DNA from 2 places in the Streptomyces thermocarboxydovorans genome. Region 2 is predicted to be linked to the other one. Evidence: riboswitches for the same ligand, from Rfam matches in the RefSeq annotation. Region 2 holds a riboswitch; the other holds the start of a gene.
The links. A riboswitch is a leader RNA that binds a small molecule or an ion and turns the genes downstream of it on or off. The one in region 2 is predicted to bind S-adenosylmethionine.
Positions count from the first base shown of each region.

Region 1: another riboswitch for S-adenosylmethionine. It lies ahead of ABD198_RS24745 (hypothetical protein); the one in region 2 lies ahead of thrC (threonine synthase).

Region 1 is NZ_BAAAGU010000059.1:33,280-40,413, forward strand. Features, by position in the region: partial or broken gene ABD198_RS24725 (UTP--glucose-1-phosphate uridylyltransferase) at 58-292, shown strand; gene glp (molybdotransferase-like divisome protein Glp) at 341-1,783, shown strand; partial or broken gene moaC (cyclic pyranopterin monophosphate synthase MoaC) at 1,935-2,415, shown strand; gene ABD198_RS24740 (hypothetical protein) at 2,426-2,941, opposite strand; gene ABD198_RS24745 (hypothetical protein) at 3,502-4,563, opposite strand; SAM riboswitch class IV at 4,620-4,729, opposite strand; gene ABD198_RS30790 (DUF3293 domain-containing protein) at 4,925-5,377, shown strand; gene ABD198_RS24750 (hypothetical protein) at 5,673-6,011, shown strand; gene ABD198_RS24755 (RNA polymerase sigma factor) at 6,643-7,134, shown strand, end outside.
Region 2 is NZ_BAAAGU010000013.1:107,142-114,275, forward strand. Features, by position in the region: gene thrC (threonine synthase) at 8-1,321, opposite strand; SAM riboswitch class I at 1,340-1,487, opposite strand; gene ABD198_RS08600 (glucosyl-3-phosphoglycerate synthase) at 1,624-2,568, shown strand; gene ABD198_RS08605 (alpha,alpha-trehalose-phosphate synthase (UDP-forming)) at 2,641-4,035, shown strand; gene otsB (trehalose-phosphatase) at 4,032-4,904, shown strand; gene ABD198_RS08615 (DUF3263 domain-containing protein) at 4,987-5,232, opposite strand; gene ABD198_RS08620 (extracellular solute-binding protein) at 5,322-6,590, opposite strand; gene ABD198_RS08625 (ROK family protein) at 6,710-7,134, shown strand, end outside.

The DNA.
Region 1 (7,134 bases), on a different contig from region 2:
CCGTGCTCGTTCAGCGTGAACCCGTGCTCGTACAGCGTGAACGGGATACGTCCCATGTCTCCGGCCGTCCGTCGGCGACGCGCCGGCCGCGGCGGCGAGCTCCAGCTCACCGACGCCCTGCCTACGCTGGCCGACACCCGGAGCCTGGGCGGGCCCGTGCACGGCGTCGTCACCCAGGCCGCCGCAACGACACCGGGGTCCGTGTCGACTGTCTGCGTGCCCTTGTCAGACTCGCACGCGAACGCGAAGATCGGGACCGGACTTCCGGACCAGGCTTCGCAGTCATGTCACGAGGGGATGGAGCGCTTTGAGCAGTGTCGAACAGGCCGCCGCGTCGGCCATGCCCGCCCCCTCGGGCCACGGCCCGGCGGCCGCCCCGGAAGCCCACGGCGCCGGGACGTCGGCGGCCGCCGCCGAGGACCCGATCTGGTCGGTCCCCGAGCACCTTGCGGACATCCTCGCCCACATCCGCCCGCTGGAGCCCCTCGAGCTGCGCCTCCTCGACGCCCAGGGCTGTGTCCTCGCCGAGGACGTCACGGTCCCGGTCGCGCTGCCGCCGTTCGACAACAGCTCCATGGACGGCTACGCGGTGCGTTCCGCCGACGTCGAGGGCGCCTCGGAGCACCGCCCGGCCGTGCTGACCGTCATCGGGGACGTCGCCGCCGGCAGCGGTGAGCTGCCCGCCGTTCGCCCTGGCGAGGCCGCCCGCATCATGACCGGTGCCCCGCTGCCGCCCGGCGCCGACGCCGTCGTCCCGGTCGAGTGGACCGACGGCGGTACGGGACGGGGGCCCGCCACCACCATGCGCGCCCACTCCTCCGCTCCCGAGGGCGCCGGCGGCGAGGTCCGGGTCTACCGCCCCGCCCGGGCCGGACGACACATCCGCCTCCGCGGCAGCGACGTGCAGGCCGGAGACCTCGCCCTGGAAGCCGGTACGGTCCTCGGCCCATCCCGGATCGGACTGCTCGCGGCCATCGGCCGCAGCACCGTCACGGTCCGGCCGCGCCCGCGCGTGGTCGTCATCTCCACCGGCAGCGAGCTCGTCCAGCCCGGCGAGGAGCTGACCCCCGGCCGCATCCATGACTCCAACAGCTTCGCGCTCACCGCCGCGGCCCGGGACGCCGGAGCCATCGCCTACCGCGCCGGGGCCGTGGCCGACGACGCCGAGAGCCTGCGTGCCGCCCTGGAGGAGCAGCTGGCCCACGCCGACCTCATCGTCACCAGCGGCGGCGTCAGCGTCGGCGCGTACGACGTGGTGAAGGAAACGTTGTCGCGGTTCGGGGGAGGGGCGCACGACGGGGACGACAGGGACGACGCCGGCGGACCGCACGGCAGCTCCTCCGCCGCGGAAGGCGGCCGGGTCGAGTTCCGCAGGCTCGCCATGCAGCCCGGCAAGCCGCAGGGCTTCGGCCGTATCGGCCCCGACCGCACCCCGCTGCTCGCCCTCCCCGGCAACCCGGTCAGCGCGTATGTCTCCTTCGAGCTGTTCGTCCGCCCCGCGATCCGGGCCCTCATGGGGCTCGAGCCCCATGAGCGCAGGGTGGTCCGGGCCCGTCTCGAGGTCGGCGAGCCGCTGACCTCGCCGGCCGGCAAGCGGCAGTTCCTGCGCGGCAGGTACGAGCCGCCCACCCAGGAGGGGACGGCCGGCGGTGTCGCTCCGGTCGGCGGGGCCGGGTCGCACCTGGTCGCCGCCCTGGCCCATGCGGACGCGTTGATCGTGATTCCCGAGGACACCACCGAGGTCGAGCCGGGTGCCGAGCTGGACGTCGTCCTGCTCGGTTGATCGTCCTCGGCCGAGCCTTCGTCGGGCCGGCCCGGGACCTCCGGGGTCCGTGGATCGGCCCTGGGCTGCCGTCTTTCCGCGGTGCCGGTACCGTTTTCCGCGGTGCCGGTACCGTGTCTGCCCACGCAGACCACTGGGAGCATCGTCAGCCATGAGCACGCAGCGTCACCTCACGCATCTCGACGACGCGGGTGCCGCCTGCATGGTCGACGTCTCGGACAAGGACGTCACCGCGCGCACCGCGCGCGAGCGGGCGGGTCCTGGTCTCCCTGCACGTCGTCGAACTGTTGCGCGGAGAGGGCGTTCCCAAGGGCGATGCCCTCGCCACGGCCCGGATCGCGGGAATCATGGGTGCCAAGCGCGCCCCGGATCTGATTCCGCTGTGTCATCCGCTCGCCGTCTCCGGGGTGAGGGTGGACCTCTCGGTGGCCGACGACGCCGTCGAGATCGAGGCCACCGTCAAGACCACCGATCGCACGGGCGTCGAGATGGAGGCGCTGACCGCCGTCACCGTCGCCGCCCTGACCGTGATCGACATGGTGAAGGCCGTCGACAAGGCCGCGGTCATCACGGATGTGCGGGTCGAGGAGAAGACCGGAGGCAAGTCCGGGGACTGGAGCCGTACGTCGTGACCCCCGTCCCCTACCGGGCCTTCGTCGTCACCGCCGCCAACCTGTGGGGTGCCAGAACACGGCTCCCTGCGACAACCTGCGTGTACTGCCCGCCCTCGAAGGGCTGCTCGTTCATGACCTTTTCGATCGAGAGGTCGAACCGACACGACGGGTTCTTCCGGACCAGGCGCAGGATCAGGATGCGGATCGAGCGAACGGTGGGCGGGCGGCCCGGCCTCTTCGGTCGGCAGGTGCGGGCGTGGCGCCGCTTGAGCAGGTCGCGGTGCCATCGCAGCACGGTGTCGGGCTGGACCAGCAACCGGGGCCCGCGCAGAACCCGGCGCGGCAGCGGCACCAGCAGAGCGGCGAGGAAGGCTCGGTCTTCCGAGGCGAACTTCACCCGGTCCTCCCCGAGCTGCCGCTCAAGGACCATGATCTGGTGACACAGGGCGAGAATCTCCGCGTCCTTGTCGCGGTTGCTCATTGGTAGCAGACACAGCGCCGCGAACGCGTTGGTGACGGTCAGGTAGGCGAGACGAAGCAACACTAGTGCTCATCCTGCCGCACCGAACAAGCCCCTGAGCTGCATGGATGACATTCTCGGCAGGCGCACAGTTCCGGCCGCACGAGTGCGACGTAGAGGGTCTCGCGGGTGCCCCACCCGGCGGAGAACGTCCAGCCGGTCCACGGGTGTTCATCTCTGGCCGGGGTGAGCAGCTGGGCGCTGACCCGGCCCGCGGTGCCCGGAGCGTCGTGCTGCGGCCGACGTAGCGTAGGCGCCCGTCGGCGCCGTACCGGCCGAGCAGCAGGGTGCGGGGAGATGCCGGGGATCCGGTGACCGCCCCGTCGATCGCGTCCTCGGTCTCTCGCACCTTGTACTTGCGCCACCTCCACACCGACGGCTCGTACGGGCCGTTCAGCTGCTTGAAGAGGACGCCTTCCACGCCGGTTACCTCTGCCGTGTTGGGCTGTCCCGGCCCGTTGGTGGTGGTGCTGTCCCATGAGCCCGCACCCGTATGGACTCAGGCGGCAGATGCTCGCTCTGCGCCCTTCGGCTGGACGGAAACAACAGGGCGCAGGGCACCGCAGCCTGGGGCCGTTAGTCGGTCACAGCTCGGTAAGAGGAACATGGCAGCGTGTCCAGTGGACGCTCCAGTCGCCGTCGAGCGGGGTGTAGCCGGCCTCCCGCATCCGTTCCGTCGCCTGTTCCAGGTGGCTCCGCAGTTCTTCGAGACTGCCGCTGCCCAGCTCCTTGCTGCCAGCGTCCAGCTGGAGGTACATGACGTGGTCCTCTCCCCGGTGCTCCGCACTGAACTCGACGGTGTAATAGCCGTTGCTGCCCCGGCTGTAGATGGACACGTAGTGCTGCGTGATCTCGTCCGGATCGAAGCCGTACTGTTCGAACACTTCAAGGATCTCGTACGGCGGGTCCGTGACGTCGCATGAGCTGCACCGCCACTGGATCTGCCATGGACCGTCCGGGGCCCACCCCTCCCTTTCCGGCCTTGCCTGGGCGAGTTCGGTGAGGGTGGTGAGCGTTTCGAACCAATCTCCTTCGGTGTACGCGGTGATGTCGCCGCCCAGGTGATAGGCCGACTCCTTCCCCGTTCCTTCGGCGAAGTCGTCCACGACCGTCAGAACGCAGCCGGTGTCCTCCTGGTACTCCACCTTCGCGTACCGCCGCTTGTCCTCCTCGTCTCCCCGGCGGATGCCGGGCATGCCGGCACCCGTCCGGGCATCTGTTCCGTCGGCCTCCTCGCCTTCCGCAGACACCGCGTCCGGCTCCCGAGGCCGGACGGGTGCGCGCCGGTGAGGGTTGAGGCAGACCGACTCCAACCGGGCCTTTCCGATACGGCTGCTGATCAGTGATCCGGGAACATTCTCCCCCTGGCTGACAGCACGTGCCTGAAGGGGGCGGTCCGAGCTGCGGTAGAAGGCGACGTCGAATCCGCTGTCGAGCCACTGGTCCAAGATCTCGTCAGTTCCAGGCCGGCCGGAGCCGCTCGCCTCGGCCGTGCAGAACAGCGCCCGGGCAGCGTCAAGGCCGATGGTCACCAGGCCCGCGCAGCCCGGCTCTGCGACTGCGGACATGGCGGGTCCGGGCGTCGGCTCAGGCTTCTGGTCCTGCCGCCCCGTCGGCAATTCGGGGATCGCGTCGGAAACGGGCATGGGCGGCCAACCCTCCGGAGTCGATGGACCCCGGCAGTGCACACCCGCACCCCGGTGATCTGCGGTTTCCCAACGCACCGCGCGCTGGGCCGGTCGTCACCCGGGGCATCCGCGGCGAGCGGGATGTCGTCCAGCAAGCCGGGGCTTGACGCTGAAACTCGTGACCGGGCGCGAAAGTAACATCCGTCCGGATCTTGCACAATGTGATCCACAACGCTTTGCCCCTTGACCGGTGGTGTGGCATCGTTCCGCTCGGTCACGACGCCGATCGCGCCGAGGACCGACTCCCACGGCCCTGTGGGAGCGAGCACCGATCTCCCTGCCGGTGGGTAAGGGGGTCCTTCGTCCCCAGGAGGCCCTCATGCAGGTCACTGACGCTGCGACCACACCCCCGAACTGGGACCCCTACCGGTGGACGGTCGTCGACATCCGATTCCCGGACCGAACAGTACGGATCAAACCGCGTCCGCGAGGCACGACCGAGGGCCCTTTCCCTAAACTCCCGGAACCCGCCGGCACCGCCGCCCTCCACGTCGTCACGGCGTGCGACCCCCACGGCCGTCCCACCCTTGCCGAAGACGACGCCCACGCCCAGGCCCGGCTCCTCGATGAGCTCGACCGGCGAGGGCTCGCGTGGTGGCCCACAGCGGGAGGCAATGCGCACGGCACGCACATCGAGCAGAGCGTCGCCATCGCCGGCCTGAACGACTCGGCGGCGCGTGAACTGGGGCGGTGCTCCGGCCAGGACCGGTCTTCGCCTGGACCTCCGGCGCCTGGCGTCTGCTGCCCTGAGACTGCGACGCGACGGACATAGGCGCGGTCCTCGTGCATGACGCTGTTGCGACCATCCCCGCGGGTGCGGGGAGCAGACGAAGGGCGCCTGGAAGGGCTCCCGCACGTCCTCGTACAGCACCTCCGCCCGCCGGGCCACAGACAACGCCGGTCAGTCCGCCCGTCTGAGCAGCGCCCGCGCCATCGAAGGACAGCACACGTCCATCGCTGCGTGATACACACGCACTCCCTGCGTGCGGGCCGTCCAACTCGACATCCGGGTTCGGCGACCCGTGCCATACCCCTGAACAGCAACCACCTCGAGCCAGGAGGGGCCCATGGCCACGAACCGACAGATGAGCCGCGCCGACTACGAAACCATCTCCGCGGCCATCGCTGAATCCGACGACCAGGACTTCCACGCCCGCCGAAACATCGCCTTCAACCTCGCCGACGCCCTCACCGGCACCTCGGACCGCTTCGACCCCGTGCTCTGGCTGACCCAGTGCGATATCGGGCCAGTCTCCCCGGCCGACGTGGCGGGCTGGACGAAGCGCCTGGAACTGCGCGTCATCTCCATCGGCAAGCGGCGCCGCAACAGCCTCAACATGGGCTACACCAAGACCGAGCAGTACATCGACGCCGACGACAACCCCCTGCACCTGGAGCGAGAGTAGGGACCATCCCCGCGGCTCCGACCGGCCGTTGCCGCACGGTCCAGAAGGGTTGTTCCTCGACCCCCGATCTGAGCTACGCCGAGTGCTGCGACCGCACGGAACGCCCTGGCGCTCCGCGCAGCAGGGGGAACTCGCGTGGACCGCGTACCGGGCCGAGCGCCGACGCCGTGGGGAAACCGACGAGGGCCCCCTTCGAGGCATACAACCCATTCCGCCAAGGCGGCCACTGACCAGTGAGGCCGAAGCGTTCAGGAAACCGAACGCCATAGCGGCTGCTCGGACACTCCTCCAAACACCACATGGGTCCAATGACCCCGGCGTACTGAACTTTAAGGGACAGACGCTACCTCCGGATGCACACCGTGCTCGCGTACGTCGTCGACCAGGTCGAGGAACTGCCGAACGCCACTCTCGCCGCCGTGGTGGCGGCCTTCCTCATCGAGGGCGTGAAGCGGCTGCTGCGGTGACCGCGTCGGCGTGGTGGTGCCTCCGCACCGACGTGTCGTGTGAGGGCAACGACCTTCGGTCGAATTCGGGGCAACTCGTTGTCGTCCATTTGGGGCTCGGAGTGCACGAGCATGGTGACGGGCTGGCCACAAGGAGCCAGCCCCCGCGCTCCAAGGGGGAGTACGTGAACGGGTACCAGTCGATGCCGGACTGCCTGGGCTGTTGTGAGGAGTCCGTTCGTCGGGCGGTGGTATTCCCCGCGAGCACTGAGTCGCCGACCGGCCTGTACGCCGAAGTGGACCGCTGGTGCTCACGTTGTTGGGCGCACCGGGCCGAGTTCGAGCGGTTCCATCTGCTCTACAGCCAGCGGCTGACCCGCTACGTGTTCTTCCGTCTCCGCCACCTCCCGTATGACCGGCGGACGGTGGCGGCCGAAGACGTGGTGGGTGAGACTGTCGAGTTGCTGTGGCGGGACCGGCACAAGCACCGTGTTCCCGAACGGATCATGTACCTCATCGCCCGCCGTCTGGCAGCCCGCCGGTTCCCGCCGGAGAAGGAACCCCTCGCCTTGGGGGAGCAGCCCGAAGAGACCACAGATCCCATGGAGGACGCCGAGGACCTGGTCACGTTGGAAGAGGAGTTCGCCAAGCTCCCCGAGAAGACCCGCCGGTACCTC
Region 2 (7,134 bases):
GCGGCGCTCAGGCGAGGCCGGCCTCGCGGAACGACTCCAGGCTGGGCCGGATCGTCGCGGTGAGCCCGGTACCGGCCACCGCGTCCAGCGTCTTCAGACCGTCACCGGTGTTGAGCACCACGGTGGTCTTCGACGGGTCCAGCACCCCGTTCTCGACGAGCTTGCGGGTGACGCCCACGGTCACCCCGCCGGCGGTCTCCGCGAAGATGCCCTCGGTGCGCGCCAGCACCTTGATCGCGTCGACGATCTGCTCGTCCGTCACGTCCTCCACCGCACCGCCGGTGCGGCGCGCGATGTCCAGGACGTACGGCCCGTCCGCCGGGTTGCCGATCGCCAGCGACTTGGCGATGGTGTCCGGCTTCTGCGGGCGCACCACGTCGTGCCCGGCCTTGAAGGCGGCCGACACCGGCGAGCAGCCCTCGGCCTGGGCACCGAAGATCTTGTAGGGCTTGTCCTCGACGAGGCCCAGCTTGATCAGTTCCTGCAGACCCTTGTCGATCTTGGTGAGCTGGGAGCCGGAGGCGATCGGCACCACGATCTGGTCCGGCAGCTGCCAGCCCAGCTGCTCGCAGATCTCGTAGGCGAGCGTCTTGGAGCCCTCGGCGTAGTACGGCCGCAGGTTGACGTTGACGAAGCCCCAGCCCTCGCCGGCCGGGTCGCCTATCAGCTCGGAGCAGAAGCGGTTCACATCGTCGTAGTTGCCCTCGATGCCGACCAGCTCGCCGCCGTAGACCGCCGCCATGACGACCTTGCCCTGCTCCAGGTCGTGCGGGATGAACACGCAGGAGCGGAAGCCGGCCCGGGCGGCTGCGGCACCCACCGCGCCGGCCAGGTTGCCGGTGGAGGAGCAGGACAGGGTGGTGAAGCCGAAGACGCGGGCCGCCTCCAGGGCCTGGGCGACCACCCGGTCCTTGAAGGAGTGCGTCGGGTTGCCGGAGTCGTCCTTGACGTACAGCCCGCCGGTGATGCCCAGCTCGCCCGCCAGGTTGTCGGCCTTGACCAGCTTGGTCCAGCCGGGGTTGAGGTTGGGCTTGTCCGCCACGTCGGCCGGAACGGGCAGCAGGGGCGCGTAGCGCCAGATGTTCGCGGGGCCCGCCTCGATGCGCTTGCGGAGCTGCTCGGTGTCGTAGGAGGAGAAGTCGTAGGCGACCTCGAGCGGGCCGAAACACTCCTCGCAGGCGAAGACCGGGCCGAGCGGGACGCGGTGGCCGCACTCGCGACAGCTCAGGGCCGCTGCGGGGCCGAGGTCCACAGTCCGGGCGGACGTGGTACCCGTGGAGTCCGTGGAGTCCGTGGAGCTTGCAACAGTCTGCACAGCCATATGAGGCGAGGCCCTTTCTCCTCATCTTCCTCACGACGCATCTCGCCGTGAGACGGATTTGGCACCTTCCCTAGCCGGGAGCCTCGCCACGTCCGTGTGACAAGAACCGACTGGAGGGTTGCCGGGGCTTCATCGGGCCGTGTCCCTCTGCCCCTCTGGATGAGCGGTGTTCAGTTGTCCGCGCGGCGACCCCGGCATGCGATGGTCACGCGCGTTGTTCAAGACTGTAACCGACAGCCAGGACACTTGAGACAGCTGTCCGAACCGCGAGATGGATCACGACCAGTGAGGAGCCGCCGACCGTGCTGGAAGAAGTCGAGCGCTGGCTGATCGACCGCTCCTGGTCCGTGACCGACCGCCCGCTGCACCGGATCCTGGCCGCCAAGCGGGCCACCGGGCAGACGGTGAGCGTGGTGCTGCCCGCGCTGAACGAGGAGGAGACGGTCGGCGACATCGTGTCCGTCATCCGGGACGAGCTGCTGCTGAAGGCACCCCTGGTGGACGAGATCGTGGTGGTGGACTCCGGTTCCACCGACCGCACCTCGGAGGTGGCCGCGGCTGCGGGGGCGCGGGTGGTGCACCGGGACGAGATCCTGCCCCGGCTGCCCGCCGTCCCCGGCAAGGGCGAGGTGCTGTGGCGCTCGCTGCTGGTCACCCGCGGCGACATCGTCTGCTTCGTCGACGCCGACCTGCGCGACTTCTCCGCCGACTTCGTCACCGGCATCGTCGGCCCGCTGCTCACCGAGCCGGACGTGCACTTCGTGAAGGCGATGTACGACCGGCCGCTGGGCGCCGCCGCCGGGCAGGGCGGGCGGGTGACGGAGCTGATGGCCCGGCCGCTGCTCAACATGCACTGGCCGCGGCTGGCCGGCTTCGTGCAGCCGCTGGGCGGCGAGTACGCGGCCCGCCGCTCACTGCTGGAGCGGCTGCCCTTCCCGGTCGGCTACGGCGTGGAGCTGGGCCTGCTCATCGACGCCCTGCACCTGGTGGGCCTCAACGCCCTGGCGCAGGTGGACGTGGGAGTGCGCAGGCACCGCCACCAGGACGGGCAGGCGCTCGGCCGGATGTCCGCCGCGGTCTACCGCACCGCCCAGCTGAGGCTGGCCCGCGGGCATCTGATCCGCCCCGCGCTGACCCAGTTCGAGCGGTCCGGGAACACCTTCGAGCCGCGCACCTACTCGGTGGACACCGAGGAGCGGCCGCCCATGGCGGAGATCGCGGAGTACCAGGAGCGCCGGGTCGCCTGAGAATCAGCGTGACATTCGTATACGGCCGGGCTCTACGTTTGATTGTCCGAGGGCCGGGCTAGGTTGAGCTTTATGGCTTCGACGTTCGGTGCAGCTCAGGTGCTGGTGGCCTCGAATCGGGGGCCGGTTTCCTACGTGAAGGACGACGACGGCTCCATGCGCGCCAAACGGGGCGGCGGCGGGCTGGTCTCCGGGCTGTCGGCGATCGGACCGGACGCGGGTGCGCTGTGGGTGTGCTCGGCGCTGTCCGACGGCGACCGCGAGGCCGTGCGCCGCGGGATCGGCGAGGACGGCGTGCGGATGCTGGACATCCCGGCCGAGGTGCACGCGGACGCCTACAACGGGATCGCCAACTCGGTGCTGTGGTTCGTGCACCACATGCTGTACCAGACGCCGCTTGAGCCGGTGTTCGACGCGGAGTTCCGCCGGCAGTGGGCCTCCTACGAGACCTACAACCGGGCGTTCGCCGAGGCGCTGGCCGAGGAGGCGGCGCAGGGCGCGGCCGTGCTGGTGCAGGACTACCACCTGACGCTGGTGCCGGGCATGCTGCGCGAGCTCCGCCCCGACCTGCGGATCGGGCACTTCTCGCACACCCCGTGGGCGCCGCCGGAGTACTTCCGGATGCTGCCCGACGACGTCGCCCAGCAGGTGCTGCGCGGCATGCTGGGCGCGGAGCGGCTCGGCTTCCTCACCCGCCGCTGGGCGGACGCCTTCACCGCCTGCTGCGAGCACTTCACGGGCGGCCTCGGCGACACCCGGATCGGCGTGCACGGCCTGGGCGCCGACCCCGACTTCCTGCGGGAGCGCGCCCACCGGGAGGACGTCGAGGAGCGCATGGCCGAGCTGCGGCGCGAGATCGGCGAGGGCCGCCGCGCCATCGTGCGGGTGGACCGCACCGAGCTGTCGAAGAACATCGTGCGCGGTCTGCTCGCCTACCGGCAGCTGCTCGCGGACCACCCGGAGTGGCACGAGCGGGTGGTGCACGTCGCCTTCGCCTACCCCTCCCGGCAGGATCTCGCCGTCTACCGCGACTACACCGCCCAGGTGCAGCGGGTCGCCGAGGAGATCAACGAGGAGTTCGGAACGGAGGGCTGGCGCCCGGTCGTGCTGCACGTCAAGGACGACTTCGCCCGCTCGCTGGCCGCCTACCGGCTGGCGGACGTGGGGCTGATCAACCCGATCCGCGACGGGATGAACCTGGTCGCCAAGGAGATCCCGGTCCTCTCCGACCAGGGTGCCGCCCTGGTGCTGTCCCGTGAGGCGGGCGCCCACGAGGAGATGGGCGAGGACGCGATCACGGTCAACCCCTACGACATCTCCGCCACGGCCGAGGCCCTGCACGAGGCGCTGACGCTGTCCCCGGCGGACCGCGCGGAACGCTGCAAGCGTCTCGCCGCGGCCGCCACCGCCCTGCCCCCGGCCAAGTGGTTCCTGGACCAGCTGAACGCGCTGCGGGAGGGCTCGTGAACCACGACGCGGCCGGCCGCCGCTCCGGCTCCCCGGACGGCTCCGTCCCGGAGCCCGTCACCCGGGCCGGGCGCGAGGGCCTTCAGGCGCTGCTGGCGCGGCCGGGGAAGGCACTGATCGGGCTGGACTTCGACGGGACGCTCGCGCCGATCGTGGCCGACCCGGAGCAGGCGCGGGCCCACTCCGAGGCCGTGCCGGCGCTGGCCGCGCTGGCGCCGAAGGTGGCCTCCGTGGCCGTGATCACCGGGCGGCCGCCCGAGGTGGCGGTGCGCCTCGGGGGCTTCGCGGGCGTGAGCGGCCTGGAGCACCTGGTCGTCCTCGGGCACTACGGTGCCGAACGCTGGGACGCCCGCACCGGCGAGCTCACCGCTCCCCCGCCGCACCCCGGGGTGGCGGGGGCCCGTGCCGAGCTGGCGGGGCTGCTGGACGGGACGGGCGCCGCGCAGGGGGCCTGGATCGAGGAGAAGGGGCGCGCGGTGGCGGTGCACACGCGGCGGGCCGCCGACCCCCAGGCCGCGTTCGAGGCGCTGCGGGAGCCGCTGAGCGAGCTGGCCGCGCGGCACGGGCTGATCGTCGAGCCCGGCCGGATGGTGCTGGAGCTCCGCCCGCCGGGCATGGACAAGGGCGTCGCCCTGCTGGAGTACGCCCGCGAGATCGGCGCCGGCTGCGTCCTCTACGCCGGTGACGACCTGGGCGATCTGCCGGCCTTCTCCGCGGTGGACGAGCTGCGCTCGGACGGTGTGCCCGGCCTGCTGGTGTGCAGCGGCAGCGACGAGGTGACCGAGCTGCGGGAGCGCGCGGACCTGGTGGTCGACGGCCCCGAGGGGGTCGTGGGGCTGCTGCGGGCGCTCGCACAGCGGATCGGCTGAGCGGATCGGCTGAGCGGATCGGCTGAACTCCGGTCGCCTGAGTTCCGGCCGACCCCGCTGCCAGCGCCGGTTCGGGGCCAGGTCAGCGCTCGGCGCGCCGCCGTTCCCGCACCCGGCGCAGGCGGTTCACCGTCACCGGGTCGTGGGCCAGGGCGCGCGGGTCGTCGAGGAGGGCGTTGAGGAGCTGGTAGTAGCGCACGGGGGACAGACCCAGCTCCTCGCGTATCGCGCGTTCCTTGGCGCCGGGGCCGGAGAAGCCGCGGCGTTCCAGCGCGAGGATGCTGCGCTCGCGGCTGCCCAGGCCGCCGGCCGTCGGTTCCTCGTCCATGCCCGCACCGTAGCCCCTGCCACCGACATCGCACGGCCCCGGGCCGGGCGGCGACCGGACGAAGGTACGGGCGGCGGCCTCCCTGCCGGCTACTGCCCGCTGCCGGCCCGGCTCGCCGTCACCTGGAGGCTGCTCAGCACGGACTGCGGGTCGCCGTCCGGGGCGACCGCCTTGCCGATCTGCTTCTTCACGGCCGCGTTGACCGCCGCCCAGGCGCGGTCGCCGACCGGGTACAGCTCGGAGGTCACCAGCTGCTCCAGGAACGGCTTGAGGTGCTTGTCCTGCTCGGCCTCGGCCATCGTCCGGGACGCGGAGGAGGTCACCGGCAGCAGGTTGTAGTCGCGGGAGAAGGCGAGCACCTGCTCCTCGCCGTAGACGAAGTCGAGGAAGTCACCGATCTCCTCGCGGTGGCCGTGCTTCTTGAAGGCCATCATCCAGTCGGCGACGCCGAGGGTGGCGGAGCTGCGGCCGTCCTTGCCCGGGGTGGGCACCATGCCGTACTCGACGCCGTTCTTCTCGGCCATCGCCATCAGGGAGGGGTGGCCGTTGAGCATGCCGACGTCGCCCGCGGCGAACGCCTTGAAGGCGTCGGCCCGGTTCAGCTTGCCCGGCGGGACGGGTCCGGTCAGGCCCTTGCCGACCAGCTCGTCCTTCAGCCAGGTGAAGGTCTCCACGTTGCGGCTGGAGTCGATGTTGAAGGAGCCCACGGAGTCGGTGTAGCCGCCCTTGCCGCTGAGCAGCCACTGCATGGTCTCGGCCTGCGCCTCCTCGGGGCCGAGCGGCAGCGCGTAGGGGTACTTCACGCCCTTGGCCTTCAGCGCGGCGGCGTCGGCGGCCAGCTGCTCCCAGGTCTGCGGCGGGGTGATGCCGGCCTCGGCGAACAGCTCCTTGTTGTAGAAGAGCACGCGGGTGGAGGAGGCGAACGGCATGCCGTACTGCGCGCCGTTGACCCGGCCCGCCTCGGCCAGCTGGGAGACGAAGTCGGCCTGGACGGGTATGGAGAGCAGGTCGTCGGCGCGGTAGAGGAGGCCCTCGGCGGCGTAGTCGGCGTAGGCGCCGATCTGCGCCATGTCCGGCGGGTCGCCCGCGTCGACCATCTCCTTGACCTTGCGGTCGACGTCGTTCCAGGAGTAGACGTCGACCTCGATCCTGACGCCGGGGTGACCGGCCTCGTACTTGTCGATCAGGGCGTCCCAGTACTTGCGGGAGCTGTTGGCGGCCGAGGTGCCGTAGTCGGCGGCGACCAGGTGCAGGGTGACGTCGGAGGAGCCGATGCCGGCACCGCATCCGCCGAGGACCCCCGTCAGCCCCAGTGCGGACACCACCGCGATCGCCCTCTTGCTGACCCGTCGCTGCACTGCTGCTCGCCCCAAATCCGGCGCCCCGCGCCATCCGAAACGTTTCGATTACCGGATTATGGTCTACACCACGTGAGTGGACTAGACCTCTCGCGGGTCCGGGGGTCACACTGTTCTACGTGGAACATGTCATCGCCCTCGACGTGGGCGGCACCGGGATGAAGGCCGCCCTGGTCGGGGCGGGTGGCGAGCTGCTGCACCGGGCTCGCCGGGCCACCGGGCGGGAACGCGGCCCGGACGCGGTCGTCGCGGACATCCTCGACTTCGCCGCCGAACTGCGCGCCCACGGCGCCGACCGCTACGGCGAGCCCGCCTCGGCCGCCGGTGTCGCCGTCCCCGGCATCGTCGACGACACCCGCGGCATCGCCGTCTACTCCGCCAACCTCGGCTGGCGCGACGTCCCGCTGCGCGCGCTGCTCGGCGAGCGGCTCGGCGGGGTACCGGTCGCCCTCGGCCACGACGTGCGCACCGGCGGGCTCGCCGAGGGCCGGATCGGGGCCGGGCGGGGCGCCGACCGGTTCCTGTTCGTGCCGCTGGGCACCGG